4 regions of the Sinanaerobacter sp. ZZT-01 genome follow, and region 1 is predicted to be linked to each of the others. Evidence: riboswitches for the same ligand, from Rfam matches in the RefSeq annotation. Region 1 holds a riboswitch; each other region holds the start of a gene.
What was found. A riboswitch is a leader RNA that binds a small molecule or an ion and turns the genes downstream of it on or off. The one in region 1 is predicted to bind cobalamin.
Positions count from the first base shown of each region.

Region 1 (8,089 bases):
AGATGATATACCAGGCCGCTCTCATTTACTATTGTTCCTGTTGAATCCTTAACGAGTAGCTTTGAGTCTGTCGGAGTGATATTCTTAAAAGTTACAGCATAGGTCTTAATCTCTAAATTTACAGAGATTTTTTTTCCGCCGTTGCTGATATTAAAACTGCCATCTACTGTTTTAAATTCATCCTTTGAAACAGTGTACGAATAACTTCCGTTACTCAACTTATAGATTCCGCCTGCTTCAGCGGCAACCGGATTTCCCTGGCTGTCTACTACTGCAACCTTAGCCTGCTCTTGATCCACTTCAAAAGCAACAATGTACTTTGCATTAGGGTCCTGCCATCCCAAAATTGGATAACCGTTATTTTTATTTGGGACGGTATCGGAAACAAAGCTTCCCCCGAGATCAGCAACAAAGCTGTCGGTTTTCATGTTAGCCGAAGATTTCGCACTGACATTGGAATTTTCTCCGTCATTGCCGATCCCTACAGGGAAAGTTCCTTCAAGATAGTAGGCTTTTTCTAAAGCTGCATTAGAGGATTGATATAAAAATCCAATCACCGCACCTACATTGGTGGTTCCGGTTGACTTAACGGTTCCGGTGCTGTAACAGCTGGAAATTGTTCCGGTATAGGCGTATCCTACAACACCACCGGTGTTAGAGCCGGACGATTCTATTTCCCCTAGAGTATAGCTGCTGTTGATATCAGCATATCTGTTCTGTCCGGTAATTCCGCCTACATTAGAATTACCTGTCACTGCACCTGCATTATAACAGCCTGTTATTTTTGCATAAGAATTAGCTTTTCCGTAGTTACTGCCCGCAATTCCGCCTACATACTTCTGTGTTGAAGTAATCGTTGCCTTATTGCAACAGCTTTCAATGGTTCCGGCATTGTAGCCCGCGATACCGCCTGCATAATTAGATTGCGTTGATATATTTCCTTCCACGGTTACATTTTTTACAGCACCGGCACTGCCTATGTACCCGAACAACCCTTGATAGGTTGACGAAACATCGATGCGAATGCCACTGATGGTATGTCCTTCTCCATCAAAAATTCCCGTATACTGATTTGAATAATTTCCCATAGGAACCCAAGGATCATCACTGAGAAGGATATCATCCGTCAAAACGGCTCCTGCACCTTTGTCCTGTAACGTTCCATCTGTAAGAGTACCGTTTACCAACTCGGCGAACCACACTAAATTCTCCTCATTTGCAATCTGGTACACTCCGTCTTTCAGCTCCGGTTTGGCAGATGCTTCACCATCCACAGCATCCTTGCCTTCCATCTTAATAGACAGCGGCTGCTCCTGCTTCTGCTTCTCTTTTTCAGATATACCTTCCTCAATGAATAGGTCTTTCGAATCTTCTTGAAGGTCTAATTCTTTTTCCAGATCCGACGATTCTGATTCCAACTCTGAGACTTCTGACTCTGATTCCGACTCGCTACTTACAGTAGAACCGGAGTCTTCTTCAACTACTTCTGCAGACACATTGCTTTCTATCGTATCCGCCAGCGCTACTATTGGCAATAAATTTAGACATAACATCCATGTCAAAAACATTGCTAAAACTTTTTTCTTCATTGTTGTTCTGCACACTCCCTTCGTTTGCTTTGAAAAATTTATGTTATCGCAAATGCGTTACACTGAAATCATTGCCTTTTTCTTAAAAAGCAATAAAAAAAACTGCAGCAAAATGCTACAGTCCGTTTTCTCTGTATTATATTTGAATTGTTGTCTTTTAAGATACATTCTTCTTTTAAATGATCTAGATACTGCAATCAATTGCACAAAGTTAAATTTGTACAATAAAAAAAACTGCAGTAAAATACTACAGTCCGTTTTTCTGTAAATAAACACAACAAAAATTCAAGAAACTTTAAACAATACCGATAATCCGCGGTTTGTTGTTGACTCTTCATGCAGGTCTTCTGGCTCACGTATCATCATTTCTTCCCGCCTTCCCAGGAAATTCCCAGTGGCATACCAGTGGTATATAAGAGAAACTACACGCATACAGCGGCGGTACCGCGCAGGCCTTTAACCTGCTTCCCTCTTAGCTGCACAATTGTTAGTCCCCAGTTTACTTTATCGTACTAGGCTTTCAATGTGCAGAACATAAAGGTTTTATTAAATTGTTTCTTAATAGTAACATTATCATCTAAATATTGTCAAGCAATCTTCTACAAAATTCAACATTCTTAAGCTGATTCAGGGTCACTTACCATTTAATAGAGGATGGATACAAGGTAGGATAAAGTAAATAAATATAGAAGCAAGCTGTCAATATTTTTAATACGAAGCTGTGCTATAACCAAAGCTCTCCTACACGTGCCCTGCTTGCCTTTTTCTCTAATTTTTGTTACAGTTAAGCTAGAAAAGAAAAAGGGAAGGGTAACTCGGGATGAACGCAAATTATGATATTAAATTAATCGCATTGGATATGGATGGAACTCTATTAAACGAACAGGGGCGTTTGTCTTTATCCAGCCGAAGAGTTTTAGAAAAAGTCATGGAAGAAGGAATCCATGTGGTAATTTCTACCGGACGTGTATTTAGTGCGTTGCCCGAAGATGTATTGGATGTTGACGGCATGGAATATGCGATTACTTCAAATGGTGCCAATATACTAAAGCTGAAAGACCAATCGACGGTATATTCGAATTTAATCGGTGAAGACAACATCCTAGAGATTCTTCCGCATATTCAGGACGAAGACATTATGATAGAAGCCTTCTTTGACCATGACGTGGTTGCGGAGCGCAGATGTCTGGAAAATTTACAACGATATGGAATGGTGACGGAGCGATCACAGATTTATACCCTGAGTACAAGAAAGCCCGTGGAAAACATTGAGCAGGTTATAAAAGAGAAAGCCGGCCGGATGGAGAACATTAATTTAATTTTTTCAGATAAAGAAAAGCGTGCAGCGTATTGGCGATTTTTTTCAAAGTTTCCGTCTATTACGGTAACAAGCTCTATGCCGTATAATCTTGAAATCGGCGGTGCGACGACGAGCAAAGCGGATGCATTGCAGCACTTATGCGGTCTTTTAAATGTACAGCATAATCAGGTTATGGCATGCGGTGACAGTGAAAATGATCTGGCAATGCTTCAATTCGCAGGTCTTTCCGTTGCAATGGCAAATGCTGCAGAGCCATTAAAAAAAATTGCACATTTTATAACAAAAACCAATCGGGAAGATGGCGTTGCTCATGCGATTCAAAGGTTTGTGATTGGACAAGATGAGTAGAAAAATTAATAACTTAAATAGAAAAAAGCAGTTAAAATGTAATTTGAAATCAGTATTTTTGAAAGCTCTTTATAAGAATAAGAAGTAAAAAAACATACCTCCTCATATACTGTAATGTATGCAAAAAAACAGTGTTAAGGAGGTATTTCTTTTGAATAGAGTGATTGTAATTGGCGGAGGCTGGTCCGGGTGTGCAGCGTCCTTGGCTGCGAAAAAGGCCGGGGCGGATGTAGTTTTGGTTGAAAAGACGGATTTGCTTTTAGGGCTTGGAAATGTGGGCGGTATCATGCGCAACAATGGAAGATATACGGCAGCCGAGGAAAATATTGCGCTTGGAGCAGGAGAATTGTTTGCAATTACCGATGCACTGAGTCGGCATAAAAATGTAGATTTTCCCGGACATCGGCATGCGAGCCTGTATGATGTCATTAAAGTGGAGCCGCATGTAAGGCGGTTTCTTGAAGAGCAGGGGATTGAAATACATACGATTGCAAGAGCGATTGATGTCGAGTTACAGGCCTCTTCCGCTGGAAGCAGTGCACAGGAACAGAAAAAATGTCTTAAGAGCATTACTTTGGCAGATGGGACTATATTGGAAGGAGACTTTTTTGTTGAATGTACCGGGTCTACCGGGCCGATGGGGAATTGTCTGACTTACGGAAATGGATGCTGCATGTGTATCCTGCGCTGTCCTTCATTTGGACCGCGTGTCAGTATTACACAAAAAGCAGGCTTGAACGATATTATGGGGCAGAGAAAAGATGGAGCGTTCGGTGCATTCAGTGGCTCCGGAAAATTAGAGAAGGAATCCTTATCCAGTGAAATTCAAAGAGAACTGAACGAAAAAGGGGTGGCGATCATTCCATTACCGCCTGAGCAGATTACAAAAGAAAAATTGGATTTAAAAGTATGTCAGCAATATGCATTGGAAGAATTTGCAGACAATATTGTTCTTTTGGACACAGGGTATGCAAAAATTATGACGCCTTTCTTTCCATTGGAAAAATTAAGAAGAGTGCCGGGCATGGAAAATGCACGCTACATTGATCCATACGCAGGAGGAAAGGGAAATTCGATCAGATATCTTTCTGTTGCAGAGAGAGAAAATAATATGATGGTAGACGGGATAGAGAACCTTCTTTGCGGAGGTGAAAAATCAGGCTTATTTGTTGGTCATACAGAAGCGATTACAACAGGAACGTTAGCCGGATACAATGCGGCGCGTCTGATAAAAGGGATGAGACCGTTAGAATTGCCGCCGCAGCTTGCATTGGGAGATATTATTTCTTATGCAAATGAAAAGATAAAAACAAAAGATGGTTTGATGAAACGCTATACTTTTGCCGGAGCGGAGTATTTTGAGCGGATGAAAGAAAAGGGGCTTTACACCACTGATAAAAAGACAATTCAAAAACGTGCCAAAAAATATGATTTAGCAAATATCTATAAAGAGAAAATACTGTAAGAAAATGCTTGGACAAAAAAATCTCTTTGAATCAGTTGACAACTTCTGAGGGAAACTATATGATAAACGTGCGAAAATAGAAGAAAAAGAGGATAAAGATGAGATTAAACAAGTACATTGCTCAATCGGGGATTGCATCTCGAAGAAAAGCAGACGAACTGACCATAGCTGGAAATGTAAAAATAAATGGTACTGTTATGAGAAAACCGGGATATGACGTGGTTGAGGGTGACATCGTTGAGGTTTCAGGACGAAAGATTGAGCCTGTTAAAAAATTAATATATCTTATGCTGAATAAACCCAAAGGTTTTGTTACTACTGTTTCCGATGAAGACGGAAGGGCAACAGTTTTGGATTTGCTAACAGATGTTTCCGAACGCATTTTTCCGATTGGTCGTTTGGATTATAATACATCCGGTTTATTGTTACTGACTAATGATGGAGATTTGGCATATCGTCTGACACATCCAAAACATAAAATTTATAAGACCTATCGAGCCAGAGTCAATGGCATTATATCAGATGCGAGGCTTGCACAGCTCAGAAATGGAGTGGATATTGGCGGATTCGTAACGTCACAGGCGAAAGTGAAGGTACTAAAAGGAACAGCACATACCAGTCTGGTAGAAATTCAGATCTACGAAGGAAAAAATCGTCAGGTTCGCAAAATGTTTGCAAGTGTAGGAAATAAAGTGATTGATTTGGAACGAGTGGCAATGGGAGAGCTTTATTTGGGAAGATTGAAAGAAGGACATTATCGGAAGCTGACACAAGAAGAAATTAATTATTTGAAGAATTGCTGATTATTAGAAATTAGGTGTGGCTTGCTTGCACCTAATTTTTTCTTGCACTAAAAATACCCGTCATAATTGAACGGGCACTTTTAGTATGAGTGTATATATATGTTTCTTATTTTCTCTTGGATTCTTTTGGAGTGACACAAACGCCTTTTGCTCTGCAAACAACGATAGGCTCTTCTAAAAAATCAGCAGCAGAAGGACTGATGTCCGGTCTTGCAGCAACGACTTTCTTTGCAACAAATTCCATTTTTCTGGAAGTATTGCCTAATTTAGTGATTTCTCCATAAGCTTCAATGTAATCTCCAGCATAAGTTGGAGCTAAAAATTCAACTTCATCGTATCTTAAAAATAAGCCTTCGTCTCCATCTGCCTTAATTAAAAGCTCAGTAGCAACGTCTCCAAACAAGTGAACCATGTGAGCGCCATCAACTAGGCTGCCGCCATAGTGTGCGTCTTTGTGAGACATTCTTAAACGAATTGTTGAGGTGATCTTTTCCATTTCATTTTCTCCTTTACGCATTTAGGTACTTTATTCTACTTTTACGATACATAAAAATAGGATATGCCTAACATGTATCGCTTTGAAAGTTAATTATGTAACACTAAAAATAAGTTGCAAATTTCATGCCAATGCGTTATGCTTAGTATAAGCTAAAACTGAACCGATTTGGCATCGGATTTTTTTTGGAAGGAGATGAAAATGCGTAATATTTATGGAATAAATCGTGTCATGGAACCAAACCACGTTTTGCCTACCTCAGCATGGAGGATTAATAACGATAGAGATATATATCCAAATGAACTGCGAATTAATGTACAGAAAATTCATATAGAAAGCACCAGCTTCCGTCAAATTTGTATTGAATGCAACAATAATATGGAGAGGATAAAAGAAAGGATTCTGCATATTGTTGAAAAACGCGGTAAGCTGCATAATCCGGTGACAGATACCGGGGGAGTTATCTTTGGAACGGTCGAAGAAATCGGTGAGGAGTATGAAAATACAAAAGGGTTAAAAGTAGGGGATGAAATCATCTGCAATGCATCGCTGGCAGGGATTCCGCTGTTTTTAACGCACATTTCAAAAGTCGACATGGCATATACACAAGTGGATGCAGGCGGATATGCAATTTTATTCAATAAAGTTCCGGTGGTAAAAAAACCAGAAGATCTGCCCATTAATCTGATGCTCTATACGTTTGATGAGTCTGGAACTCTATATTCCGCTTATAAAAGTGCGAAAAATAAAAAACGCTGCCTTGTAGTAGGAAACAGCTTGCTGACCAATTTGCTCTTTGGAAGAGCAATTCGAAAATCAGCAGGTGACGATGCAGAAATTATCTGTCTTTTTGATAATAACACAGACATCGGAATAAGAGGGAAGGAACTAAAAGATATCTTGGAGAAGACCTTTTCGGAGGTTCACTATGTAAACATTTTAAAGCCAGTTGAGAGCTTGGAGAAACTGGATGTTGGATTGTTTGATGTCAGCGTAAACTGTGCGGATATACCAGGTGCAGAAACGATAAACATTTTATCGACCAAGCCGGGAGGAACCGTTTACTTTGCAAATTTGATTAACAATTACAACATTGCCTTATATATAACAGAGGCTATTTCCCGGGAAATCCAGATAAAATGTGCAGACGGATATGAAGAAGAGTACGCTGAATTTGATATTGAACTCATGCGTGATATTGCGCCGTATGTTGCAAATTCAAAGCTGGATTCTTATAAAATTGTCGATAACATAGCTTATTCGCTGCGTAAAAACAAATACGGATATGAGCAAACTGTCTATCAGAAGACTCTATTAGATGATTTTATCTGCAACAGCAGTGCGATGGCAACCGTTGTCGATGAAATTCTCAGCGTGGCAAAATATGATTGCAATGTGCTGATTACAGGAGATACTGGAGTTGGTAAGGAAAGAGTTGCAAGTTTAATTCAGAAAAACAGCAATCGAAATATGCAGCCATACATCAAAATCAACTGTGCTTCCATTGCGGATAATTTAATCGAATCCGAATTCTTCGGCTATGAAAAAGGAGCATTTACCGGTGCGAATGCCGGAGGAAAGAAAGGGTATTTTGAGTTAGGAGACAATGGAATTATTTTTTTGGATGAGGTTGGCGAATTGCCGATGGATTTGCAGGCAAAACTGCTGCGTGCAATTCAGGACGGAGAATTTTATCGAGTGGGCGGAACGGTACCGATTAAAACGAATGTCCGCATAGTTTCTGCAACAAATCGAGATTTGGAACAGTTGATTGAAGAAAAAAGATTTCGAAAAGATTTGTATTACCGTCTCAATGTGTTTCCGATTCGCGTACCGAATTTAGATGAAAGAAAAGCAGAAATTCCAAACCTTGTTCAGCATTTTTTCAGAAAATACAATGCGAAATTCGGAACAGTGCGGACGATTACGCCAGATGCTTTAGAATATTTGCAGGGCTGTAGCTGGCCTGGCAATATACGAGAATTAGAAAATGTCGTGCAAAGACTTTTGATTTCTGCTAGGAATGAAAATATTTCAGTATTTGATGTCACAAAAGAACTGCATTCC
Region 1 covers NZ_CP141728.1:1,083,203-1,091,291, reverse strand. The annotation lists gene U5921_RS05365 (S-layer homology domain-containing protein) at 1-1,589, opposite strand, end outside; cobalamin riboswitch at 1,909-2,090, opposite strand; gene U5921_RS05360 (HAD family hydrolase) at 2,410-3,258, shown strand; gene U5921_RS05355 (FAD-dependent oxidoreductase) at 3,410-4,723, shown strand; gene U5921_RS05350 (pseudouridine synthase) at 4,822-5,526, shown strand; gene U5921_RS05345 (hotdog domain-containing protein) at 5,633-6,013, opposite strand; gene U5921_RS05340 (sigma-54 dependent transcriptional regulator) at 6,224-8,089, shown strand, end outside.

Region 2 (8,089 bases), 1.1 Mb from region 1:
GGTACTTTAATCCGTAATTTATTATGGCCGTTGTTTCGCTTGCCGGGAAGAGCCGCAGTCGATCTTTGTGCTTCTTGGGTTGGAAATTGCAATGTAGGTGTCGTCTTGACGAGTACACAATACGAGCAGGGCTATTACACAGCAAGAGAATCCGTACTGATTGCAACTTGCTTTTCTGCGGTATCTCTGCCGTTTTGCTTAGTAATTGCAGCAATGATGGGTGTAGAGCAGTATTTCATTCCATTTTATCTTATTTTGACGGTTACCGGTATCGTCAGTGTTGTAATTATGTCACGTATTTGGCCTTTGGCTAAAAAATATCCTGATGAATACTATGCGTTAGCTGGTAAACAGATTAATGAAGTGGAACCGAAAGGAATCAGCAAAACTCGTTGGGCTTATCTGCAGGCAGTTACAAAAGCGGAAAGCGGTCCGAATTTTGGAGAATTGATGTATAAGGGTATTGATATGTTTTTAGGTATTATTTTTACGCTTGTACCAGTTACAATGTGTGTAGGTACTTTGGCATTGGTACTTTCTACTTATACACCTATTTTTGACTGGATTTCCATGCCATTTGGATATTATCTTCAAGTTTTAGGTGTGCAGGATGCATTTGCAGCTGCACCGGGTACTGTTGTTGGTTTTGCGGACATGTTCATTCCAGCTGTAATTTGTGCAAACATACCATCGATTGAAACTAGATTTATTATAGGTATCTTATCTTTAGTACAGATTATCTATATGAGTGAGGTTGGTTCCATAATGCTGGCTTCTAAAATGCCTGTTAAAATTACAGATTTAATTATTATTTTCTTGGAGAAAACGATCATTTCCATTCCAATTATTGTATTATTGACTAAATTATTCGTATCGTTTTAATAACAGATTTAAAAAAATAGCAGAAGGAAATCGCTCGTTTTTATAGAATAACCGCTGTAAAATAAAAAGATATACCACCCTTTATCTTTGCTTTCACAGCGGTTTTCTATTTTATGACAGATAAGATGAAAAGAATTGTAAAAGATCTTTATGTAAAAAAGCTCCCTATAAAAATAGGGAGTTTTCAGTAAGTTAATAAATTGCTTAAAGCTGTGAGAATTCTAAATTTGGTGAAGCAGATCTGGCCGAATGTTATCCAAATGACTTACAATAAAGGAAACAGCTGCCTCTTCATCTTTTTTTTCAATGGCATCTATAATTTTTTGGTGTTCTTCATAAATGAGTTCAATAGAATCTTCTTTCGTGAAATAAGATAGATGTACCGTTTGATCTATAAAATTTTCCAAAAGATAAGATGCGTTTTCAAAAGTTAATAGAATTAAGCTGTTGTTGCAAATACGGGCAATTTCAAAGTGAAAATTTCTGTCACATTCTGATTTTTCAGCTGGTGTTTCTGCTTGCATCATTTGTAACTGTTTTTGTTTCAAGGATGCAACGTCGTTGGGCGTAGCAGATTTTGCAGCTTCTCGGACAGTGAAGGTTTCAATCAGGTAACGAAGCTGTAAGACTTCTTGCACATTCCCGTTATTTAATTTAAAAGAAAGCGAGAGCGGCTTAAAAAAGTTTGACTCAACATTATTTACAATGTAATTGCCTAAACCGTGGCGGCGTTCAACGAGTCCAAGTACCTCTAACGCTTTTAATGCTTCGCGCAATGCGGGGCGGCCGATTTGAAATTGCTCCGTCATAACGCGTTCAGGCGGAAGCTGGTCACCGTCTTTTAATTCACCTTTCATAATCATTTCCTGAATTTGCTCGATGACGATTTGGGAGATTTTTTTATTTTCTATTGCCATAAACATGAGGTTTACTCCTTTGTACCAATATAGATGATATTCATATAATTTTATTTTAAAGGAATAAAAGAAAAACTGCAAATTAAAAAAATATCAGAATATTAAAAAAGTGATTGCATCATTTTAATAAAAGTTGTACAATTTAAGTGGTAAGACCATGAAATAAGTTGAAAATTGGAGCATGCTGAAGAAACGAGGGAATATCATGAACATACTTGTTTTAGTAAAAGAAGTCCCTGATATGGAAAAAGTAAAATTTGATAGAGAAAGAGGCGTTGTTGACCGTTCGTCTGCAGAAGCAGAAATGAATCCTTTTGATGAAAATGCACTACAAGCCGCAGTGGATCAAAAAAAGAAAGGGAATCCAGATGTTTTTGTAACGGTTATGACAATGGGACCGCAAAGAGCAGAAAAGATGCTGAGAGATGCATATGCGAGGGGAGCAGATCAGGCGGTATTGCTGACAGACCGAAAATTTGGAGGTTCTGATACCTGTGCGACCGCAAAGACCTTGGCGGCTGCAATTAAGAAAACGGGACCTTTTGATTTGATTTTATGTGGAGAAAAATCTGTGGATGGTGATACGGCACAGGTGGGGGCAGAGGTTGCTGAATTTTTAAACATTCCGCATGCCTATTATGTAGAAGATATTCGTAAATTAGATATGAATTCGGTTCAAGTAGCTGTTGAAAATATGGGTGGAAATAGACAGATTCGAACGATGCGCTTGCCTGCATTGATCGGCGTAACTAAAAATATCAGTCGTCCGGAGCTACCGACTGTAAAGCGAAAATTAGAATCATTGGAAATACCGGTAAAAGTATATACCTTACAGGATTTAAACGGATATTTAACCGAAGAAGAGACTGGATTTAAGGGGTCGCCAACAAAGGTTTCTAAAATAGAAATTCCAAAAGCAGTAAAAAAGAGTAACCGCATATACCGCGAAGAGTTCACAGACTTTTTAAAGTCTGTTACGGATGTTTTGGCGGAGAAAGGGATTGTGTAGAACTATGAGTGATAAAAAGCAAAAAGGTGTTCTCGTTCTCGCAGAACAAAATAACGGTGAAATACACAAGGTAAGCTATGAATTACTGAACAAAGGGAAAGAATTGGCGGAAAAAAGAGATCTTCCGCTAACCTGCCTTTTAATAGGTGGGGAAGTAATTTCTGCAGAGGAATTAAACTATCGAGGGGCACAGACCGTTTATTATATAAAGGACTCTTCTTTTAAAATACCAGAAGAAAATTCCTATAAAGAAAATGTCGTTGCTTTTATAAAAGAAAGGGAACCGGAAATTGTTTTGATTGGAGCAACGAACTTTGGACGTTCCTTGGCACCACGAATTGCAGCGGCACTAGGAACGGGATTAACTGCGGATTGCACAGACTTACAAGTAAACGAAGAAGGGCGGCTGATTCAGATCCGACCGGCATTCAGTGACCATTTGTTTGCACATATTAAAACGGTAAAAGACCCGCAGATGGCAACGGTTCGGTATAAGGAATTTGCAGAGGCACAAAGAGATACGTCAAGAGTTGAAAATATTGTGATGATGAAACCATATATGGCACTCTGTTCAAAGAGTAAAATAGATGAAATCATTCCAATGGATGATATGGATATTACAGAAGCAGAAGTTATCGTGGCAGCGGGGCGCGGCTTACGAAAAAAAGAGGATCTGCTGCTGCTTGAGGAATTGGCGCGTACTTTAGGAGGAAAAGTTGGCGCATCGAGAGCACTGGTCGACGCCGGCTTGGCAGAGAGTGCGATGCAGGTAGGATACAGCGGTAATCGTGTAAAGCCAAAGGTATACATTGCCTGCGGTATTTCAGGAGCACCACAGCATTTGGCAGGTATGAAGGATTCTCAGACGATCATCGCAATAAATAGTGATCCTTCCGCCCCTATTTTTCAAGTTGCCGACTATGGATACGTAGGCGATCTGTATGAAGTGATACCGCAGCTGATTCATGCATGGAGAAAGGAGGAGACGGAATAATGAAGGAAAATATTTTAAAAGCATTAAAGGATATCGTTGGAGAGGATTATCTTCTGACAAAGAAAGAACTGACCGCCTCTTACCTTTATGATGAAGTAGAAGAAGCATACCGCCCGAAGGCAAATATAGATTCAATCGTAATAAAGCCAGCAAATTCAAAGGAAGTAGCGGCTGTTATGAAGCTGGCCAATGAATGGAAGATTCCCGTAGTCGTACGTGGTGGAGCAACCGGACTCTGTGGTGGATGCACACCGGTAGAGGAAAGCTTTATTTTAACGATGGAACGAATGAATGCAATTTTAGAAATTGACCGAAACAATATGGTAGCGGTTTTAGAGGCTGGTGTTACACTGATGGACTTGCTTGAAGAGCTGGATCAATCAAATGATTTAAGCTTCCCAGTACATCCCGGAGATGAAGGTGCACAGATGGGCGGCATGGCGGTAACCAATGCGGGCGGAGCCAGAGCGGTACGTCACGGTGTGATGCGAAAGCATATTATGGGTGTGGAGGCAGTCCTCCCGAACGGTGAAATATTGGAGCTCGGAGGAAAGCTTGTAAAAAATAATGCAGGATATAATCTAATGCAGCTTTTGCTTGGAAGCGAAGGCACATTGGCTGTTATTACTAAAATTATATTGAAAATTTATCCAAAAGATCGCAGTTCTGCAACGATTGTGGCACCGTTTGAACGATTTGAGGATGCATGTCAGGCAGTAATGGACATTTTACAAAGCGGAAATATTCCTCTTGCAGTAGAATACATGGATAAGCATTTGTTTGTGGGAACGGCAGAAATGCTTGGTTTGGAATGGCAGGCGAAAAGAGGAAATGCAGATTTGCTGATTATTCTTTCGGAAAAAAATGAGGAGCGCCTGTATGATGCATGTAGGGAAATCAATGCAATTTGCGAGAAAAACAACTGTTATGAAACTTTGTATGCCGGAAAAGCAAAGGAACAGGAAGAGCTTTTATTAATTCGAAGCCAGCATTATGAGTACATTAAAGAAACGATATGCGATTCCTTTGATATGGCAGTGCCGGTTTCAGAGATTCCAGCTTTTATCAGCGATTTAAAAAGACTGGTAAAAGAGTATGATACCAGTACGAATGTGATTGCGCATATTGCAGATGGAAATGTGCATAATGATATTTTGTATTTGAAGGACGGGAGCATTCCGCCGTATGCAGAGGAACTGAAGCAGAAAATGTATGATGCCTGCTTTTCTTACGGAGGAACGATTACAGGAGAGCATGGGATTGGGAAAATCAGGACAGAGGACTTAACCTTGCAAAAATCACCTGTAGAGCTGGAACTGATGAAGGGGATTAAAAAGGTATTTGATCCGAATCATATTATGAACCCAAAAACAGTGTTGATGTAGCATGAATAAAGAGCTTGCATACCTTAGAGATAGGAAGAAATAAGTAAAAAGAAGCTGACTGCTGAGGAAGAACAGAGCAGTTAGTTTCTTTTTCTTTAAATTCACATAACAGGACATTATCTATCTTACAAATTAGGAAATATTTAGCATGATTTTCACTTGCAAAATATAATGAAAGCTGATAACATAAACTCAAATCAGATGAAATTAGAAAAAATAATACAATTCATGTTCTGCCGGTTTAATCCGGTAGTAATTTTGCTCTTGAAAAATAGAAAAATAGATGGTAGTATAAATCTATAAAATTGTAAATATTAAGAAAGAAACAATATTTTCGACAATGTTTGACAAGTATAAAACGAATTGAATACATATTCATGTTCTACCGGGTAAAGCCGGAAGCTAAGAGGGAAGTCGGTGAAAATCCGGCACGGACCCGCCGCTGTAAGCGCGGAGTTTCTGAATCATATTTGCGGAATGCAGACTGCCACTGAGGGGTGATAAGCCCTTTGGGAAGGAGATTGGAAACGAAGATGCGCAAGTCAGAAGACCTGCATGGATAGAAGGCAGTGATAGTCACGAGGTAAATGACTTGCAGGATTTTTTTGAAGGAAAAAAAGAGCACATGATATAAATAGGAGCAGTGAAAACGGACTGCGGCATTTTGCCGCAGTCTTTTTTGTTGAAATAAAAGAGGAAGGGGGTGAGCATGATTGAAAAAATACGGTAATCTCGCCGTATGGAGCATAACTCAATTATTTAAGAAAAAGAAGGAGGAAAGAAGCGAATGATGAAATTCAAATTAAGAAAGCCAATAGCTGCATTGGTAACAGCAGCTATGGTAGCAAGTATGGGAATCCCTGCCTTTGCGGCTGATTGGCCCACGTATCAAGGCAATGATATTCACAACGGAATCTTGACGGATGGAGCGCCAACGACAACAAGTCCGAGCGTTACACAGATTGTTTTGCCGCATAACGGCTCCGGCTGGGACGGCGTCGATTCCGCCGCTGTCATGGAAACGACAGGTGATGGTGATACCTATGCGTATGTGCTGTATGACGGGTACACCGTAAAAGAGGATGGAAGTGGTGGCGGGCGGCTTGCAAAGATCGACTGCACCGCATCGACACCGCACGTCGTATGGGATGCGCAGATCACGCAGAGCTCAGGCTTTCAGCTGTCCAGCCCATATCTGGATGTGGAAGACAGAAGCATCTATGTAGGCGCTTCCGGCTACAACCAGAAAGCAACAAACGATAATTTGGCTTTAGAAGCAGGAGTAACAAAGGATTGGACCGTATCTGGGTCCGGAATCACAATGGAAGCGAATAAGGTGATTGTATCCGGGGATGAGACGGTTACAATGACACAGGCAAATATTGATTTAGAGAACGGCAAGAAGCACCGTTCGGCTACCGGCGTGAAGATCAACGGAAGTGGTGTGGGTATGACCGTTACGGCAAAGCTGAACGGAACTGTAGTGGGAGAAAAGACTTTCACGTCTGCAGATCTGATCGACGGTCACTATTACTTAAATAAAAACTTTGATGACCAATCTTCAGCGGCAGAAGCAGCAGTGCTTACCGGAGCGAATACGCTTGAATTCACTTATGAGATAAGCGGAAATACAGGAAACACAGTGGAAATCGAATACTGTAGCTTATATGAGCAAAAAACTTCCATTACAAAGGTAGTAGATATCGACGCTACACCAACTACAGATTGGTCACTGGCTGTGCCAAATAACGCACAGATCAATACGCCAATTGTAAAAGACGGAGATTACATTTACTTCGGAACCTGGTCGGGTCACGCAGGCACGTATTATCAATATGATATGGGTGTAGAAGAGTTACTGGAATACAACCCGGGTAACGGCGGATTTTACTGGGCCGGTGCGGTGGTAGACGAGGATTACGTATACTTCGGCGGAGATAACGGCTATCTGTATGCCCGTCCGGTTGGCGACGATTTTGAAGATGTATCACAGGGAAGTGTAATCAATCTAGCAACGGCAGGCGGTGTGAGCCCGGGCAATGTGCGCAGCACGATTTCCCTCGTAGACGGGCACCTTTACTTCACGAGCCAGGGCGGTTACATTTGGAGTTTTACACCAAATAACGGTACGCCGACCTTGGATTGGAAGGCAGAGCTCGCAGCGACCTCCACGTCGACACCGACCGTAGTAGGAAATGATATTTATGTAGGCTATTACGCTGGATTTAGCGCAGGCGGTGTGCAGAAGATAGATAAGACAAGTCATGCAGTTACGACAATTGCAACACCGGGACCGGTACAAAGCTCAGTACTTGTGAATACGGACGGAGGCGTGAACTATTTGTACTTCAATACCAATTCCGCAACCGGAGCAGGCTACTGCTATAACGCAAGTACCGGAACTAAGGTATGGCAGACGCAAGGAGATACGTATGCGTTGCAGGGAATGGCGTCCAGCAACGGCATCTTAACCTTCGGAAATGATTACGATCATTTTTACGTTGTAAAATAATAGAAGGCTTGATGCTTTGAGTAAGAAGTAGGAGAGGAGAAGGATGTGTCTTCATTTTTGGATGATAGGCACATCCTTATTTTAAAGTAGAAGGCGGTAGAAAGAATGAAGCATGAGAAAAGAAACTATTTTTTAAGCTTGACACTGTGCATGGTTTTGATTTTGGGGCAGATCATACCGGTGGGAGCAAGCTACGCACAAGATAGGGGTACAGAGCTGTCAGGGAGAACGGAGAGCGTTGTACAAGACGGGGGTAGCAAGGATAAAGAATCAGATTCTGCCGTGGGAGTATCGGAGGATGAGGGGATTGATGTAGGGGAAAATATGTTTGAAGATGAGAATACGGCAGGAGAAGAGTCTGATAATCAGAAGGAAGAAACAGAAGAAGGC
Region 2 covers NZ_CP141728.1:2,208,923-2,217,011, forward strand. The annotation lists gene U5921_RS10600 (YjiH family protein) at 1-882, shown strand, start outside; gene U5921_RS10605 (FadR/GntR family transcriptional regulator) at 1,104-1,805, opposite strand; gene U5921_RS10610 (electron transfer flavoprotein subunit beta/FixA family protein) at 2,005-2,808, shown strand; gene U5921_RS10615 (electron transfer flavoprotein subunit alpha/FixB family protein) at 2,813-3,802, shown strand; gene U5921_RS10620 (FAD-binding oxidoreductase) at 3,802-5,187, shown strand; cobalamin riboswitch at 5,548-5,761, shown strand; gene U5921_RS10625 (hypothetical protein) at 5,975-7,699, shown strand; gene U5921_RS10630 (InlB B-repeat-containing protein) at 7,805-8,089, shown strand, end outside.
Region 2: another riboswitch for cobalamin. It lies ahead of U5921_RS10625 (hypothetical protein); the one in region 1 lies ahead of U5921_RS05365 (S-layer homology domain-containing protein).

Region 3 (8,089 bases), 150 kb from region 1:
TTAACGGCGAATCAAGATAATCTTCTCTGCAAAAAAGGGAAAAGTATACGGGGCCATGAGTTTCATTACTGGGACAGCACGAATACAGGAGACTGTTTTCATGCGCAAAAACCGCTTCGAAAAACAGAGTGGAACTGCATGATTGCAGAAGGAAATTTAATTGCCGGTTATCCGCATTTACATTACTATTCCAATCCCCATTTTGCACACAATTACATAAAATCCTGTATGAAATATAAGAAGGAGGTTGAATGCATTGCAAAAAGATGAAAAAATTGCAGTTGGAAAAGCAATTTTAGCAGCGGCGCTTTTTGGAATCAGTGCACCTTTTTCAAAGATATTGTTGGAAGAAATTCCGGCGGCTTTAATGGCTGCTTTGCTTTATTTGGGAGCCGGTATTGGAATGTCCTTTGTGCAGGGTGCCGCTTACTTATATAAAAAAGAACCGTTAGAAGCAAAATTGGTGAGAAAAGATTTGCCCTACACCGTGGCGATGGTACTTCTAGACGTTTTGGCACCTGTTTTTCTCATGCTTGGGCTGAGTACTACCAGTGCAGCCAGCGTATCGCTTTTAAACAATTTTGAGATTGTTGCGACTGCACTAATTGCCGGTATTTTTTTTCGGGAGCCGCTTGGAAAGCGTATGTGGGGAGCGATTGCGGTAATTACTGCGGCAAGTATGCTTTTGTCATTTGAGGATGTTTCAAAACTTTCTTTTTCACTAGGAAGTATTTTTGTATTGCTAGCTTGCCTTTGCTGGGGGATGGAAAATAACTGTACACGCATGCTTTCATTAAAAAACCCGCTCGAGATCGTGATTATAAAAGGCTTTGGATCGGGGTTTGGCGCTCTGCTGCTCTTTCTCTTTATCGAAAATAGAGAAGGTATCCCTTATTTGACTGGATTTTCATCCGTCTATTACTGTATAGCGGCAATGCTGTTAGGCTTTGTAGCTTATGGCCTGAGTATTTTCTTTTACATTTCAGCGCAGAGATATTTAGGAGCGGCGAGGACGAGTGCCTATTATGCAGTCGCGCCTTTTATTGGGGTAGCTTTATCCATAGCCTTTTTCTCAGAACATCTGCCACAGCGTTTTTGGGTTGCAGTTCTTCTTATGATAGTAGGGACCTATTTAACGACAGTAGAAAAGCATACACATATACACAAGCACCAAACGATGGGACATACGCATAAGCATACGCATACCGATGGGCACCATAACCACGTTCATGAAGGGGATGGTGAGCTTGTTCACAGCCATTATCATATGCACGAGGCAATGGAGCATACACATAAACATAAGCCTGACATGCATCATCGGCATGCGCATGAATGCTAGCCTGAAATAATATAAAATAAAAAGGACAACTTCTTGAAAACGAAAAAATCACATGATATAATGAGATGACAATTAAGATATTATTAGGTGTTCGGTATTTTCCTGCCGAAAGAATAGGGAAGATGGGTGAAAGTCCCACGCGGTCACGCCGCTGTAATGGTCGAGTTGTATACAACAGCATCACTGTGGAAATGGGAAGATGGTATACAATGCTGAAGCCAAAGCCAGAAGACCTGCCTGATGATAGGTTCTGATTTTATTAAAAATCAGTAATTACATTTTCTTACGGACGATAGGAGGGTGTAATTCAGGGGAACATGAGATACATGATGTTTCCTAGTATTACGCTATTCTGATTTGTTTTAGAGTGGCGATTTTTTATTGGAGGGAAAAATTATGACAAGAACAAAAACAGAAAGACGGATTTTTTCATTAGGGGTTATCCTTGCTTTTGTGTTTGGAACGGCAACGATATCCAATGCAATGCACATTATGGAAGGATATTTGCCATTGAACTATTGCATTATATGGGGAGCGGTTTGTATTCCATTTTTAGTGGCAGGCTTTTTTTCAATCAAGAAAACACTTGCAAAACATAGAAAGACCATGCTGATTTTAGTGATGGCAGGTGCGTATGCGTTTGTACTATCCGCATTAAAAATTCCATCCGTTACCGGAAGCAGTTCTCATCCGACAGGAACCGGACTCGGCGCAATTTTATTCGGGCCTTCTGCTATGGCAATTATCGGAATTATTGTTTTATTATTTCAGGCTATTTTACTTGCGCATGGAGGCCTGACAACTTTAGGTGCAAATACTTTTTCCATGGCAATTGCAGGACCATTCGTATCCTATGCAATTTATAAACTATGTAGAAGCGTAAAGCTCCCAAAATCAGTTGGTGTATTTTTGGCGGCTTGCTTAGGCGATTTATTTACTTATTGTGTGACTGCTGTTCAGCTCGCAATGGCACATCCATCCGAGGTGGGAGGCTTCCGCGCATCTTTAATTGAATTTTTAGGAATCTTTGCAATGACACAGGTGCCGCTTGCACTCATTGAGGGATTAGTGGCCGTTGTAGTAATGCTGGGATTAGAAAGTTATGCTAAGCCTGAGTTGACTGAGCTTGGATACATGGAGGTGTAAAGATGACAAAGAACGCTAAGATAGTAATTGTACTGCTGCTTCTCGTAGTGGTCATTGCGGTAATTCCGCTTTTATTCATTCACGATTCTGAATTCGGTGGCGCAGATGGTGCTGCAGAAGATGCAATCACAGCGATTAATCCAAACTATGTCGCATGGGCAGAGCCTATTTTAGAACCGCCGGGCGGTGAAACCGAATCCCTTTTGTTCTGCTTACAGGCAGGACTGGGTGCCAGTGTATTTGGTTATGGGTTTGGATATTTAGTAGCTAGAAAAAAATACAAGAAAAAAGATGAAAAATAAAGTCTGGATTGGACCGGGAGGAAAGAAACAATGATGATTATCGACAAACTAGCGTATTCGTCCCAACTACGATATAAAAGTCCATTTTTAAAATCTGCCTTTGCGGTCGGAACACTTTTCATATGCGTGGGTGCCCGCTCCTTTGTCGTATCAGCTATTGTATTGATTCTAATGGGATGTTTGACTGTGTTTTACAGTCGAACATCTTTTTCCCATTATATGAAACTTATGACAGCACCTTTTGCCTTTCTCGCATTAGGTACAGTCGCCATTGCCGTAAATTTTACGGATGCACCTATGGACTTGCTATCAATTCCCGTAGGTACTCATTATTTGGCTGTGAGTGTCACATCTTTCACTTATGCCATTCGATTAATTCTTGTTTCCCTGGCTTCTGTTTCCTGTCTGTATTTTCTTACGCTTACGACTCCGCTTTTAGATCTGCTTACTGTTTTGAGGCGCCTGCACTGTCCTTGGATCATTGTTGAATTAATGATGTTGATTTATCGGTATATCTTTGTGCTTCTTGATATGGCAGTTGCGATCACAACCGCTCAAAATTGTCGTTTGGGTAACCGCGATGCGAAGACCGCCGTTCAAGCTATGGGACTCATGCTGTCTGTGCTTTTAGTCCGAGCTTTAAATAAATCCTCATTGCTCTATGATGCGATGGAATCTCGTTGTTACGACGGAGAAATCAGGGTATTGATGCAAAGCAGTTCTTCGGGCATGAAAGAAAAGGCAGGAGTCACTTTATTTTTAATCGCATTATTGATGATTTCAGCTGTCTGCAAATGGAACGGAGGCATTTAATGAAGGAGACGATTGTAAAAGCAGAGAAGGTATGCTATACGTACGAGGATGGTACCGAAGCACTGAAAGGAATCAATTTAGAGATAAAACGAGGCGAAAAGATTGCGATTATGGGAGCCAATGGTTCTGGGAAGTCTACCTTTTTTCTTCACTTAAATGGTGTGATGAAGCCAAAATCAGGGACTATTTATATAGATGGAACGCCGATTAATTATTCCCGAAAGGGCCTTCTTGAGGTAAGAAAAAAAGTGGGAATTGTGTTTCAGGACCCAGATAATCAGTTGTTTTCAGCAAATGTAATACAGGAGATTTCCTTTGGTATTTTGAATTTGGGAGTCGGTGAAGAAGAAGCAAAGGAAAGAGTCGAGCAAGTAATCAAAGAATTAAATATTACGGAATTTAAAGAAAAGCCAACTCATTTTTTAAGCGGTGGACAAAAAAAACGAGTCGCGATTGCCGATATTTTAGTCATGGACCCTGAGGTTATGATTTTAGATGAACCTGCTTCAGCACTTGATCCAAAGCATGCACGTTTGATTGACGGGATTGTGGATCAATTGAGTGAAAAAGGGATTACGGTGATCCTTTCCACGCATGATGTGGAACGTGCACTGATCTGGGCTGATCGAGTTATTTTGTTTCACGAAGGGTCGGTCGTTGGACAAGGTGTTCCGGAAGACGTTTTTTTAAATCAAGAACTTTTAACGAAAACAAACCTTGAAAAACCTACTGTACTTCGCATTTTTGAACGACTCTGCGAGGTTGGTATTTTAGATAAAACACTGCCAATGCCCCGTAAAGCGGAGGAATTGGAACGATATATTATGCAAAGAAGATAATTGGAGGATTTCATGAACCAGAAAAAAGCAATGCTTGTGGTCAGCTTTGGGACCAGCTATGAAGAAACCAGAAATAAGACCATTGGAGCAATTGAAAAAGAGATTGCTGAAAGTTACCCGGATTGGGAAATCCGGCGGGCATTTACCAGTGGAATGATTTTAAGAGTATTGGAAAAACGTGATGGACTGCATATTGATAATGTGACAGAAGCGATGGAAGGTTTAGTTCAAGATGGATTTCGAACCGTTTTGATACAGCCGACGCATATTATCAACGGAGATGAATATGACAAGATGGTCGATGCAGTCAAGCCGTATATGGAACAATTTGAAACAATAAAAATCGGAGAACCTTTATTGAGTTCCTCTGAGGACTATGAGGAAGTGGTAAAAGGAGTCATGGCACAACTGCCGCAGCTTCAAGCTGAGGAAGCCTTGGTACTGATGGGACATGGAACCACTCACCATACAGATGCCGTTTACGCCGCTTTAGATTATCGCTTTAAGGCAATGGGTTACAAAAATGTTTTTGTAGGAACGGTAGAAGGCTATCCGGATTTTGAACAAGTAAGCAGTATGGTAGACACTTACCGCCCGAAAAAAGTAATTCTGATGCCGTTCATGGTTGTTGCCGGAGATCATGCGCAAAATGACATGGCAGGAGAGGAAGAGGATGCATGGAAGACTCTTTTTGAGGAAAGCGGCTATGAAGTAGAGTGCATTTTAAAAGGGCTTGGAGAATTTAGCGAAATTCGCAGACTATACCTTAAACATGTTGCAGATATGCTTACAGAAGAATAAAAGGGAACAACCCATCTTCGGGAAAGTGAGAATGCCAATGGATATTCAAAAAAAGAACGTTGGAGAAAAGAATAAGAAATTAAGAGAAGGCTATACGACGGGAACCTGTGCAGCGGCAGCAGCACAGGGTGCCGTCATTTTTGCTTTTTCAGAAGCATTGCCAAAATCAGCCAAAATTCTTACGCCAAAGGGCAAATATCTGGAAATCACGCTTTTGGAAAGTAATCGTGGCTGTACAGACAACGGCGACGTATATGCGGTATGTGCAGTCAAAAAAGACAGCGGAGATGATCCAGATGTAACGAATGGCGTTTTGGTTTATGCAAAAGTAACTTTAGAACCGAAAGAGGAAAAAGGAATTGTTCTCATGGCTGGTCTGGGAGTTGGAACTGTTACAAAACCGGGACTGGCTTGTGCAGTAGGACAGCCTGCGATTAATCCGACACCCCGACGCATGATCGAGCAAGAGATCGAAAAGGTTGTAGAAGAATTTGAATATAGCGGCCGTATATCCGTTGAGATTTCAATTCCAAAAGGCGTTGAAATCGCGAAACGCACTTATAACCCCAGACTGGGAATCGTAGGAGGTATTTCCGTCCTCGGTACAAGCGGCATCGTAGAGCCGATGAGCGAGCAGGCCTTGATTGATACTATTAAGGTAGAAATGAATATGCAAAAAGCAGCCGGAGCAAGGTATTTGGTGATTACACCGGGGAATTACGGAGAAACTTTTTTAAAAAATACCATGAAGCAGGGAGAGCTTTATACAGTAAAATGCAGCAACTTTTTGGGAGACGCTCTGGATTATGCAGAAGAATCCGGGTTTGACGGACTTCTACTTGTCGGGCATATCGGAAAATTTGTTAAGGTTGCCGGCGGAATTTTCAATACACATTCTAAATATGGAGATGCACGCTTGGAAATAATGTCAGCACATGCAGCACTAAAGGGAGCATCACAGAAAACAATTGAAAGGCTGATGAATTGTCTAACAACAGATGATGCAATTTCAGTGCTTGATGAGGTACAATTAAGAGAAAAGACAATCGAGTCCATTTTGGAAAAGCTGGATTATCACATCAAAGAACGCACTCACAAATCCATACAGATTGGTGCAGTCACCTTTTCAAACCAATATGGATATTTGGGACAAACAAAAGACGCAGCAAAGCTTATAGAGAGGCTTTAGAAATGGAGGTAAAAATATGGCAAAATTATATGGTCTTGGAGTAGGGCCGGGAGATCCAGAGTTAATGACCTTAAAATCAGTTCGGATGATTCGTGAAAGTGACATCATAGTCCTTCCGAAATCAGGTCAAAAAATCAATGCAGCATATACCATTGCAAAAGGGAGTGTGCCGGAAATTGACCAAAAGGTACGGATGGAGGTTTCCATGCCTATGACTCGGGATCAGGAAAAATTAAGGCAGAGTCATGACGCGGCTGCAGATCAAATCATTGAAAAGTTGAAAGAAGGAAAAAATGTTGCATTCTTGACATTAGGAGATCCTTCTATCTATTCGACGTACATTTATGTTCATGAGCGAGTGCTGGAAAAAGGATTTGAAGCCGAAATCATACCAGGCATCCCTTCTTTTTGTGCGGTCTCTGCAAGATTGAATGAAGGATTGACAGAAGCGGCGCAGCCTCTCCATATCATACCTGCTTCTTATGATGGAATTGAAGAGGCACTGCGGTTAAACGGCACCAAGGTATTAATGAAAAGTGGAAAAGCAATTGGAAAGGTAAAAGAAGAGCTGTTAAAGATGGAACCATCTCCAACCGTTAAAATGGTTGAACGCTGTGGGATGCAGGGAGAACGGATTTTTAACAATGTTGATGAAATAGATGAAGATGCGAGCTATTTTTCCATATTAGTCGTAAAAGACAAAGAAGAAAGTACAGGAGGTTTTTAGTATGGTACATTTTGTTGGAGCAGGTCCGGGAGCAGCCGATTTAATTACAGTCAGAGGGCAGCGTCTTTTACAAGAAGCAGACGTAATCATATATGCTGGTTCCTTAGTAAATCCGGAACATTTAAAGCTGGCGAAGGATGGTTGTAAAATTTACGACAGCGCATCGATGACTCTAGAAGAAGTAATCAGCGTGATGCAGGGGGCGGAAAACGAAGGGAAGACAACGGTTCGTCTTCATACGGGAGACCCAAGCATTTACGGTGCGATTCGAGAGCAGATGGATTTGCTGGAGCCCAAAGAAATTGAATTTGACGTGACTCCGGGTGTCAGCTCCTTCTTTGGTGCAGCGGCAGCGTTAAAGGCAGAATATACTCTGCCTGATGTGTCTCAGACTGTAATCATTACACGTATGGCAGGTAGGACTCCGGTTCCGGAAAAAGAAGAAATATCAAAATTAGCTTCACACAATGCAACTATGGCTATTTTCTTAAGCACAGGATTATTAGAGCCACTAAGAGAACGCTTGCTTGTCGGCGGGTACAGTAAGGAAACTCCGGCAGCTATTGTTTATAAAGCAACCTGGCCGGAAGAAAAAGTTTTTTATGGGACAGTAGATACCTTGCCGCAAATAGCAAAGGAAAATAATATTACAAAGACAGCGTTGATTTTGGTAGGAAATTTTTTGGGTGATAAATATGAACGGTCTAAGCTGTATGATCCTACCTTTACGCATGAATTTAGAGAGGCGATTAAATAAATGCAGATTACCATGATAGGAATTGATCACAGCAAGGCTAGCATTGCTTACCGTGAGCTTTTCTCTTTTACCAAAGCGGGTGCTATGGAAGCGATGAAATACATGAAGGAGAAATTCGAACTTTCCGGCTGTGTACTGCTGTCTACCTGCAATCGTACAGAGCTTTGGATCAGCAG
Region 3 covers NZ_CP141728.1:1,237,964-1,246,052, reverse strand. The annotation lists gene U5921_RS06085 (cobyrinate a,c-diamide synthase) at 1-270, shown strand, start outside; gene U5921_RS06080 (DMT family transporter) at 257-1,339, shown strand; cobalamin riboswitch at 1,408-1,595, shown strand; gene U5921_RS06075 (energy-coupling factor ABC transporter permease) at 1,736-2,485, shown strand; gene U5921_RS06070 (energy-coupling factor ABC transporter substrate-binding protein) at 2,488-2,787, shown strand; gene cbiQ (cobalt ECF transporter T component CbiQ) at 2,818-3,600, shown strand; gene U5921_RS06060 (energy-coupling factor ABC transporter ATP-binding protein) at 3,600-4,439, shown strand; gene U5921_RS06055 (sirohydrochlorin cobaltochelatase) at 4,452-5,240, shown strand; gene cbiD (cobalt-precorrin-5B (C(1))-methyltransferase CbiD) at 5,272-6,429, shown strand; gene cobI (precorrin-2 C(20)-methyltransferase) at 6,446-7,156, shown strand; gene cobM (precorrin-4 C(11)-methyltransferase) at 7,158-7,913, shown strand; gene hemA (glutamyl-tRNA reductase) at 7,914-8,089, shown strand, end outside.
Region 3: another riboswitch for cobalamin. It lies ahead of U5921_RS06075 (energy-coupling factor ABC transporter permease); the one in region 1 lies ahead of U5921_RS05365 (S-layer homology domain-containing protein).

Region 4 (8,089 bases), 310 kb from region 1:
ATAGTCAAACTCCCCTAAAGAATCTGCATCTGCTCTTGGTTCCATTTCGGCCTTATCCTTTTCCAGCACTTTCTTTAAGCAGCTTGGGATGTTCGATAAATCCATCGGAGCCTTCCCTTCTATTCCTTTCATATGTGATAAGTAAAACGAGCTGTCTGCGGTTCCCGTATGTTCATACTGCAATCCATTCTCATCCAAAATTCGCAAAAGAGCTTTTGCTGCATTTTCTCCTTCAAAAATTTCCACTTCAGTCGGTGTGACCAAATATCCGGAACCCAGAGTAAGCATTTCTACGGTAAATACTGCATGCCCGACGGATTCTCCCTCTTTCACTGTCTTGTGGTAGAGCGTATATGTTTGTTTTGTTGTCTGATCATCTGAAGCGGCACTGACAACAACTATGTTTTCTCCTTCTTTTAGTTTTAGCGTAAAGCTTGTTTTGGTCTGATCATCCCAATTTACAGAAGCAGCTTCTCCATTTAAGGTTACTTTACTGTCAATCTTTTTACCGTCTTTACTTCTTGCATAGACATCAAAAGTAAGCTTGCTTGGTTTCACTGTTTTCCCATCTACAAGCGTTGTTTCAATTGTCGGTGCAGTCGCTGAACTTTCGGTTTTCTGCGAATCGTTTGAACTGTTTTTCGGTATTGCTTTATCTAAAATCGTTACAACTTCTGCCCTAGTAATCTTATTTTTCGCATTTATCTTTCCTTCGAAGCCGCTCATCCAACCTTTATTTACAAGAGCATATACTGCTTCTTTTGCCCACGAACTGATTTGGTCTTCATCTTTAAATGTCGTATTACATACAGTTTCTTTTTCAAGATTCAGTGCCTGACACAGCATGAGTGCAGCCTCTTCTCTTGTGATTTGATCCTCCGGTCGAGCGAAATTCCCCGCTCCACTCATCACACCTGCGCTTTTTAACTTTAATATTGCCTCTGCATAGTAAGAAGATTCTTTTAAGTCTGTGAAAGTATTTTCTGCTTTTTCATTAAATTCCACTATCTTGTTTAAAATAACAGCCATGTCTCCACGCTTAATCGGATCGCTTGGCTTAAATGCACCCGCATAGCCACTCACCGTTCCGTTTTCGCTGAAGCGTTCAATCGCACCCTTTGCCCAATGTGTTTGAATGTCATTGAAGGCCTCTGATGATGCGCTGACTGACATCACGCTGAAAATGAAGCATAATACTAACACAATACTGCATACCTTTGTAAATCTTAATTTCTTTTTCATATTCTTTTTCTCCCTTCTTTTATATCTTTACTGTTTAACGATATACATTCTTCCGGTTTCTGGATCTTCATAAACAATTCCCTTTGAATCAAAATCCTCCGCCATACTTCCATCCTTTGCCGCATCGTTCAAATGTTCTACTTGCACTAACTCGTCTTCAGTAATAATATCCACTACCTTACTAATATCTACATTCCAATAGAGGATAATTGCGATCATCAATCCGCAGGCGAAAACAAGCATGACATCCACTAGATTTGACAAGGTTTCTAACGGGTTCAGCTCTGGCTCATTCATTAGGCTTCTCCGCCGTCTTCCTAAACGCCCACCATTACTAATCATCTACAGTGACCTCCTCTAAAACACACTCCATCACCGATTCTAAAGTGACCATATCGCTATTATACCAACGCTTACGTAAATTAGAGATAACACAAGCAATTCCTGCTGCGATCATTCCGGCTATAGTTGTATCGAACGCAACCCCTAAAGATTTTGAAAGTGCTGCTGTGTCTCCATTTCCCAGAGCGACAATCCCGGGGCCTAGAGGAATTAATGTTCCAAGCAGTCCGAACATAGGCCCCAGTCTTATTATTAAGTCAGTGATGGCAGTCGTTTTTTCATACTGCTCCTCTTCCGTCGCCAAAAGTCTTTGCGCTAATGCAATCAATGACACTTTTGGAAGGTGTTTAGCATGGAGCAATGTACACAGTAAATTCTTCTGACGAGAAGTCAATCCGCTTTCTTCGATCACTGTATCTAGGTTTTCATTCCCTTCATGTATTTTCTCTAACAGCTGAGGTATATGATTCTTTTTCAGTTTTCGTCTTTCCACAAGCAGTTCGACCAGCATGTCCCCTAACTGCCAGATTGCAATCACCATGAGCAGCAACAAAATGATGAGGCATGGCTTCATCATAACTTGTCCAATTATATGCAATGCTTCACTTAAATTGAATTTCATTTTTTGATCTCCTTCTTAACGGTTTGCTCTTTTGAATTTCTATAATGATCCCATTACTTCTCTCTGACTTATTGCAAATAAAAAAGCCGTGGCATTTCTGCCACAGCCGTATTTCTGTGAAGTTGCTACATTGAAAAATAGAGTAAATTTCTACTTTTTTACTCTTATTTTCTCCAATTACCCGTGGAATGTACTCTTGTCTTATGTGGCTCTCTGGCTTACGCTTTTAAGCCGTTCCGCTCAATATTCTTTCTATTGCATTGCTGTTTTCAATTGATCCAATAGAATTTGAAGCAAAACGCTGCGATTACAGTGGCGGGTCCGCACAGGATTTCAACCTGTTTTCCTCTTAGCTGCCTATATTGATTTAATAAGCAGGCACAAGACATTTTTTATGTAAATTGATTCTTTATCTAATCTCACTCTTTTTAAGATTGTATTTTTTCCTGTTTCTTAGAAAATGTTCTAAAAGAAAAGGAGCAGGAGAATCTCGGATATAGCCGCAAGTTCTATACCCTTAACACTCCTGCGGATGAAAAGGCAGTTATCAAACTTCATAGAGACAAACGGTTCTATCATAACTTTGGACAAAAACAAAAACAACCGTGGCAAAAATGCCACAGCCCGTATTTTCTGTGTATCAATCTTTCGCTATATGCCCAAAATCTCCCGTTGGTACAGCATTCTTTTATGCAGGTCTTCTGGTTTACGTTTGTAGAGAAACTCTTACGTCTTTGTTTTCCTTCCCGGTTTCCCAGTGGCGAACCTCACGGTTCTCAAACAAAGACTCCACGAATACAGCGGCGGGACCACACAGGATTCAAACCTGTTTCCCTTACATAAAAGTCTTTTATGAAGTTACTCTCATCTTAACAGTAAACATGGTCACCGTCAAGTCTTTTATCGAAATAATTTACTTTGCTTCTTTAAAGCATCTTCTCTTTGCTCTCTATTGGAAGCGATTAACTCATGAACGACATATAAAGGGTTTAATCGATCGAGAAACTCTTTTGCTTTTTTGCATTCTGTCGGCTGGTGAGTATCAACGTTTCCTAAAAGCTCATAAACTTGCTGAAATCTCTTATAATAATCCTTTTCTAAAATCGGAGGCTGTTTCAACGCTTTTTTCGTAAAAGTTCCCGTTACCGACTGATGTAAATGAACGCCTTTAACGTATTGACGCAGGTCACCGTGCAGTTCTATCATCTTTTCAACATATTCCCATGCTTCCTTCTCTGTCTCCAATTCGAGATTGCTGCACATCAAATGCCCGGTGTCCAGCATGATACCTTTCTTCTCATAATGAACCTTCTCCAAAAGACGTGCTGTCATCTTTGGGTTTGTCATCGTAAGTCCAGGCCACCATAAATTTTCCATAAGAAAAGTAAAGGTATACTCTCTATGGTCCAGCAGCTGGTTAATCAGATCTGCTGAAGCATCAATGACTTCTTCATCAGTGTGCATATGCTTATGCGTAAATACACCTTCAATTGTCACATCAGAAATATGAAAAACGACGTATTCTGCATCCATTTTTTTCGCATATTCCAAATCTTTTTGAAAATTTTCTAAAAGTACTTGGGGGTGTTTTCCACCATAAAAGCCTTCCCATACACTGCGTTCTCCAAATTCTTGATACAAGGCTTCTTCATTTTCGTTCCAAAAGTCAATCCAAAAAGGATAAAACGGCATATGGAGTCCCTTCACCATATCGGGCGATATAATCTTTCTATCGTCATTCCCACAGCAAATAATTTCTAATCCTCTGCATCCGTATCTTTCATAAAAATCCTTTAAATCCTGCGGATTTTCATATTCTCCCAAAGTCTCATTATAACTGGGTATGTATAATATCTGTTCCATTTTCTCCCCTCCTCACACTTGCATTCATTATATTTTTGAAAAATATAATTGTCAATCCTATTGTCAATCCTATAGTTTTTTTCTAAATTTCAGTCGATATTTGATTCTTCTATAACGGCTCGTCCTTATTGCAAACCTTCCTAAAATATGTTAGTTTTAATATAAGGAAAAAGCATTTCATGCAGACGATGAAAATGTTTATAATACAATATAAAATTACGCAGCATTCATAGGAGGAACGCAATGAAAAGTAAAAAAAATTGGAAAAAAGGGTTCTCAATTTGCCTGGTACTCTGTCTATTAATGGGCAATCTCAGCGGATGCAGCTTTGAGAAAACAGAGCAGCAATCCGAAGCTCTCATCGCTTTGGAAAATGCCGTTAATTATTATAAAACAGAAAATAATTTAAACAATTGGGAAGAACTCGTTGCGCTTTGTGCAGCAAACCAAGCAGATGGAATCGGGATTGGGTGGAGCTTTTTAACCCTTCCTAAAACGCCGAAAACTAATGAGTATGCTTCCTCCTACATCGGTGCAATTTTGAGTGATACCATCAAAGGAGAGGGTGACCCTATCAGTTTTGCAAAAAAATTATCTGAAACACAGAATTTAGAAACGGGTTCATTCGATGCAACTTATATCAATCAGCATGTATGGGCTATGATCGCTTTAAACGTAGCAATCAGTAAAGATGGCTATGACTACGATCATGCAGTTGCATACCTCCTTTCTTATCAGGCAGAAGACGGAGGCTTCGCTTATGGTCAGCAGCTTGCCGAGGGCAATGTGGACTTAACCGGCATTTCTTGCATTGCACTTGCTCCGTATTTTCAAAAGCACAAAAAAGATCCCGCTATGAAAAAAATCATTCGGTTCTTTAAAGACAAGCAGCTGGAAACCGGTGGATTTGAAAACGGCGGAACGGAAAACCCAAGTACAATCTCATCTGCAATTTGGGGACTTACCGCGTTTGATCAGTCTCTTCCTGCTACCGATAAAGGTTTGACACCATTTGAAGCATTACTTGCGTTCCAAAATGAAGATGGTAGTTTTCGTATGAAAAAAGATGGGGATCAGAAATTTGATAATCTGGCTACGAGGCAGGCAACGATTGCTTTATGTGATATCGTAAATGACATGAATACTTATCTGCTGCTTGCTTCCGATGCTGAAACTTATAGAATTGACCATCTATCAGGTCCTTCCATCACTTTAACAATTGATTATCCTGAAGACAGTGAAGAACAGGATGTCCATGGTCCATTCACCATTGAAGAGGATTCTACCGTTTTGGATGCGATCGTATTATACGGAAAAATTACAGAAACTCCTATTGAGCATAAATCCGGGATAATCAAAAGCATAAACGGAATTTCTGTCAAATCTACAGATCAGAATGAAGATGCAGCAAACGAACTTCCAGAAAATCCAACTGGCTGGAGTTTTAAGATAAACGACCAGTCGCCTGAACTAGATGCAAAAAATACGATTTTAAATGAAGGTGATATTTTGACTTGGACCTTTGTTTCTCCCGCATCAACAAATACGCCAGAGGAATAAACCGTTTATTAGCTTTCAGTAAATCATCATTTTATCTTCATATGAACGACATGAACGACCTTTACAATGAAAGATACATGGTAAAGGTCGTTTTATTAAAATGAACCATAAGATAAAATTGCTGAAGCAGTTTTTAAATAAAGGAGAATCCAACCAATGAAAATCCGAAGGTATCTGCCATTAAAATGGCTTGCCCTTTTTTCACTATTGGGTATTATTTGCTTTCTTGGAACAGTTGCATGCAAGGAAAATCAGAAAAACCAATATGAAATGGAACCTGCCTATTTAAAAATTGGAGAAAAAAACATTTCCGTAAACTATGTTATGAAAATCGATGAAAAAGAGGTATCCTTAGAAGAATATCGTTACCACTTTCTCAATATGAAAAAAACAATGGAAGATACAGACGAATCTTGTTTTATCAATGATACGGACGGCAGCTCACAACGCCGATTAAAATCCGATACATTGACAGCTCTAAGAGAAGTCTATGCCATTGAAAAACTTGCAAAAAAAAATAAGCTAGCTCTCTCCCAACAGGAAAAGGAAAAAATCAATACTGATATAAAGAATCAGGTTCATTCCTTGGGCAGCGCTTCTGCTTATAAGCAAGCATTACAGGCAAGCTATATGACGAATGCTATTTATCAGAAGATATGGGAGACAACTTTCTATTACGAGAAGCTGTATCAATATTATTTCCCCGGTGATAAATCCGCAGATTATGAAACTCGCCAACAGCTGAATCAGGACGAGGCTATAAAAAATGAAGTAAGTCTGCAAGCAATGATTGCAGAAGCTGCAGACTCCTTAATTGTAGAATATGGACCGGAATATGATTTGATTTCGATTGACAGTCTATATTAAATGGCACACTTTCCTTCTTTTAACATAGATTCACACTATGAAAAATCCTCAAACACCAGGTTTGAGGATTTTTTCATTATTTTTTATCTGTAATATAAATCGTTTTCCCTTTTCGAAGCAAGACTCTACCCTTCTGCGGATACAAAAATCCCATATCGTAGTCCCCGTACTGCTCTCTTTCTTTTTCTTTTAAGATCTCGCGCTCCATCAAAATTTCTCTTTTTCCATTTGACTCTACGACTTGAAAATACTTTGATCCGCGGATTTCTTCATCAAGGCTCACCCATATCTTATTTATCATCTTCTCTTGTCTGACTTCAATCAAGCAGCTTCCGCCAAGCCAAGGTGTATAATAGTCTTCGGATTTTGTAATTTCCTTTACACAAAAATTACTTTTTTCTAAAATTTCTTTATTTTCCCAAGCAGCAAAAGATAAAATAGAAAAAAAAGTAAGAAACAGAATTCCGATTTTAAAATAGTATGTCGAGGAATGAGTCCCTTTCATTTTTACATCTGACGGCCAATTAGATCGAATCGATGCAACTCGAAGTGTAGCGCCGATTGCCCCTCCGATTATCCCTCCTGCGAAAATCGACCAGTCCAAGTCCCATACAAGCAAAAAAACGCTTATAATCACAGCAAGAAATGCAAATAAGGAGTACATATTTTTAACAATGCCCATCCATCTTTTTATGCGTTTCAAGGAATCTCCCGCTTCAAATTCTTTCTGATTTTTTTTATTACAATAGAAACGATATGCGATACACATTTGAAAAAATAAAGCAAAAAAGCCCGCGATAAAAATTATAAAAGCAACACCTACTATCCATTGATCCCCATAAGAATCCAAATAGAATTGACTCCAGCTCCACTTACTTTGAAGGATGTAAAACAGAAAAGTAAACCATATACAAAAAAATAATCTACTGAAAAAGTTACGTTTTATGATACCTGCTTCTTGTTCTTGTCTTGTTTGTAAATCGGATTGCAACACGGTAGGATTCTTCCCGTCTATCGCCCGAAAAATTTTATATTCATCCCACTGCCATCGAAGTTCCCACCCCGAATCTTCACATAAATCGAGATAAGGCTGTATGTCTATATAAGCCTTTGGGCGGAAAACATCTATATCATACCTCACTTCTTGAGGCTCTACTTTCTGATATTTTGCAAAAACAGAGAAACACCCTAAAGAAGAAAAACGAAATCCTCTTTTTTCTTTTTCTTTTAAATATTCTGGAATATATTGATACCCATGTTTGAAAAACGGCCAAAAATGCCAGCAGTATTTTTCCTTTCTTCTACTATTTTGTAACATATCTACCATTACCCCTTCTATGTTGTTAACAAACCTTTTTCAAATGCATGACGCAAGCCTTTTGGTTTTGACACAATTTTCGGTTTTTTCACATTCTCCCCTAAAGGCACTTCGGGTTCATCTTTCGATTCATTTTCTATTGCGGATAAGACTTCTTCCTCCTCTTCAATCCCACCCCGGTCAATTGGGGGCAAGGTGCCGTCTTGATTAAAAAATAAGTCGCCATCCTTTACCATTTGATTGAGCCTTGCATACTCACGAGTTAAAAGTTTCTC
Region 4 covers NZ_CP141728.1:1,389,590-1,397,678, reverse strand. The annotation lists gene U5921_RS06795 (S-layer homology domain-containing protein) at 1-1,242, opposite strand, end outside; gene U5921_RS06790 (DUF2149 domain-containing protein) at 1,270-1,584, opposite strand; gene U5921_RS06785 (MotA/TolQ/ExbB proton channel family protein) at 1,577-2,206, opposite strand; cobalamin riboswitch at 2,392-2,606, opposite strand; cobalamin riboswitch at 2,880-3,064, opposite strand; gene U5921_RS06780 (TIM barrel protein) at 3,107-4,069, opposite strand; gene U5921_RS06775 (DUF4430 domain-containing protein) at 4,313-5,629, shown strand; gene U5921_RS06770 (SurA N-terminal domain-containing protein) at 5,786-6,496, shown strand; gene U5921_RS06765 (DUF2812 domain-containing protein) at 6,573-7,814, opposite strand; gene U5921_RS06760 (PadR family transcriptional regulator) at 7,832-8,089, opposite strand, start outside.
Region 4: another riboswitch for cobalamin. It lies ahead of U5921_RS06785 (MotA/TolQ/ExbB proton channel family protein); the one in region 1 lies ahead of U5921_RS05365 (S-layer homology domain-containing protein).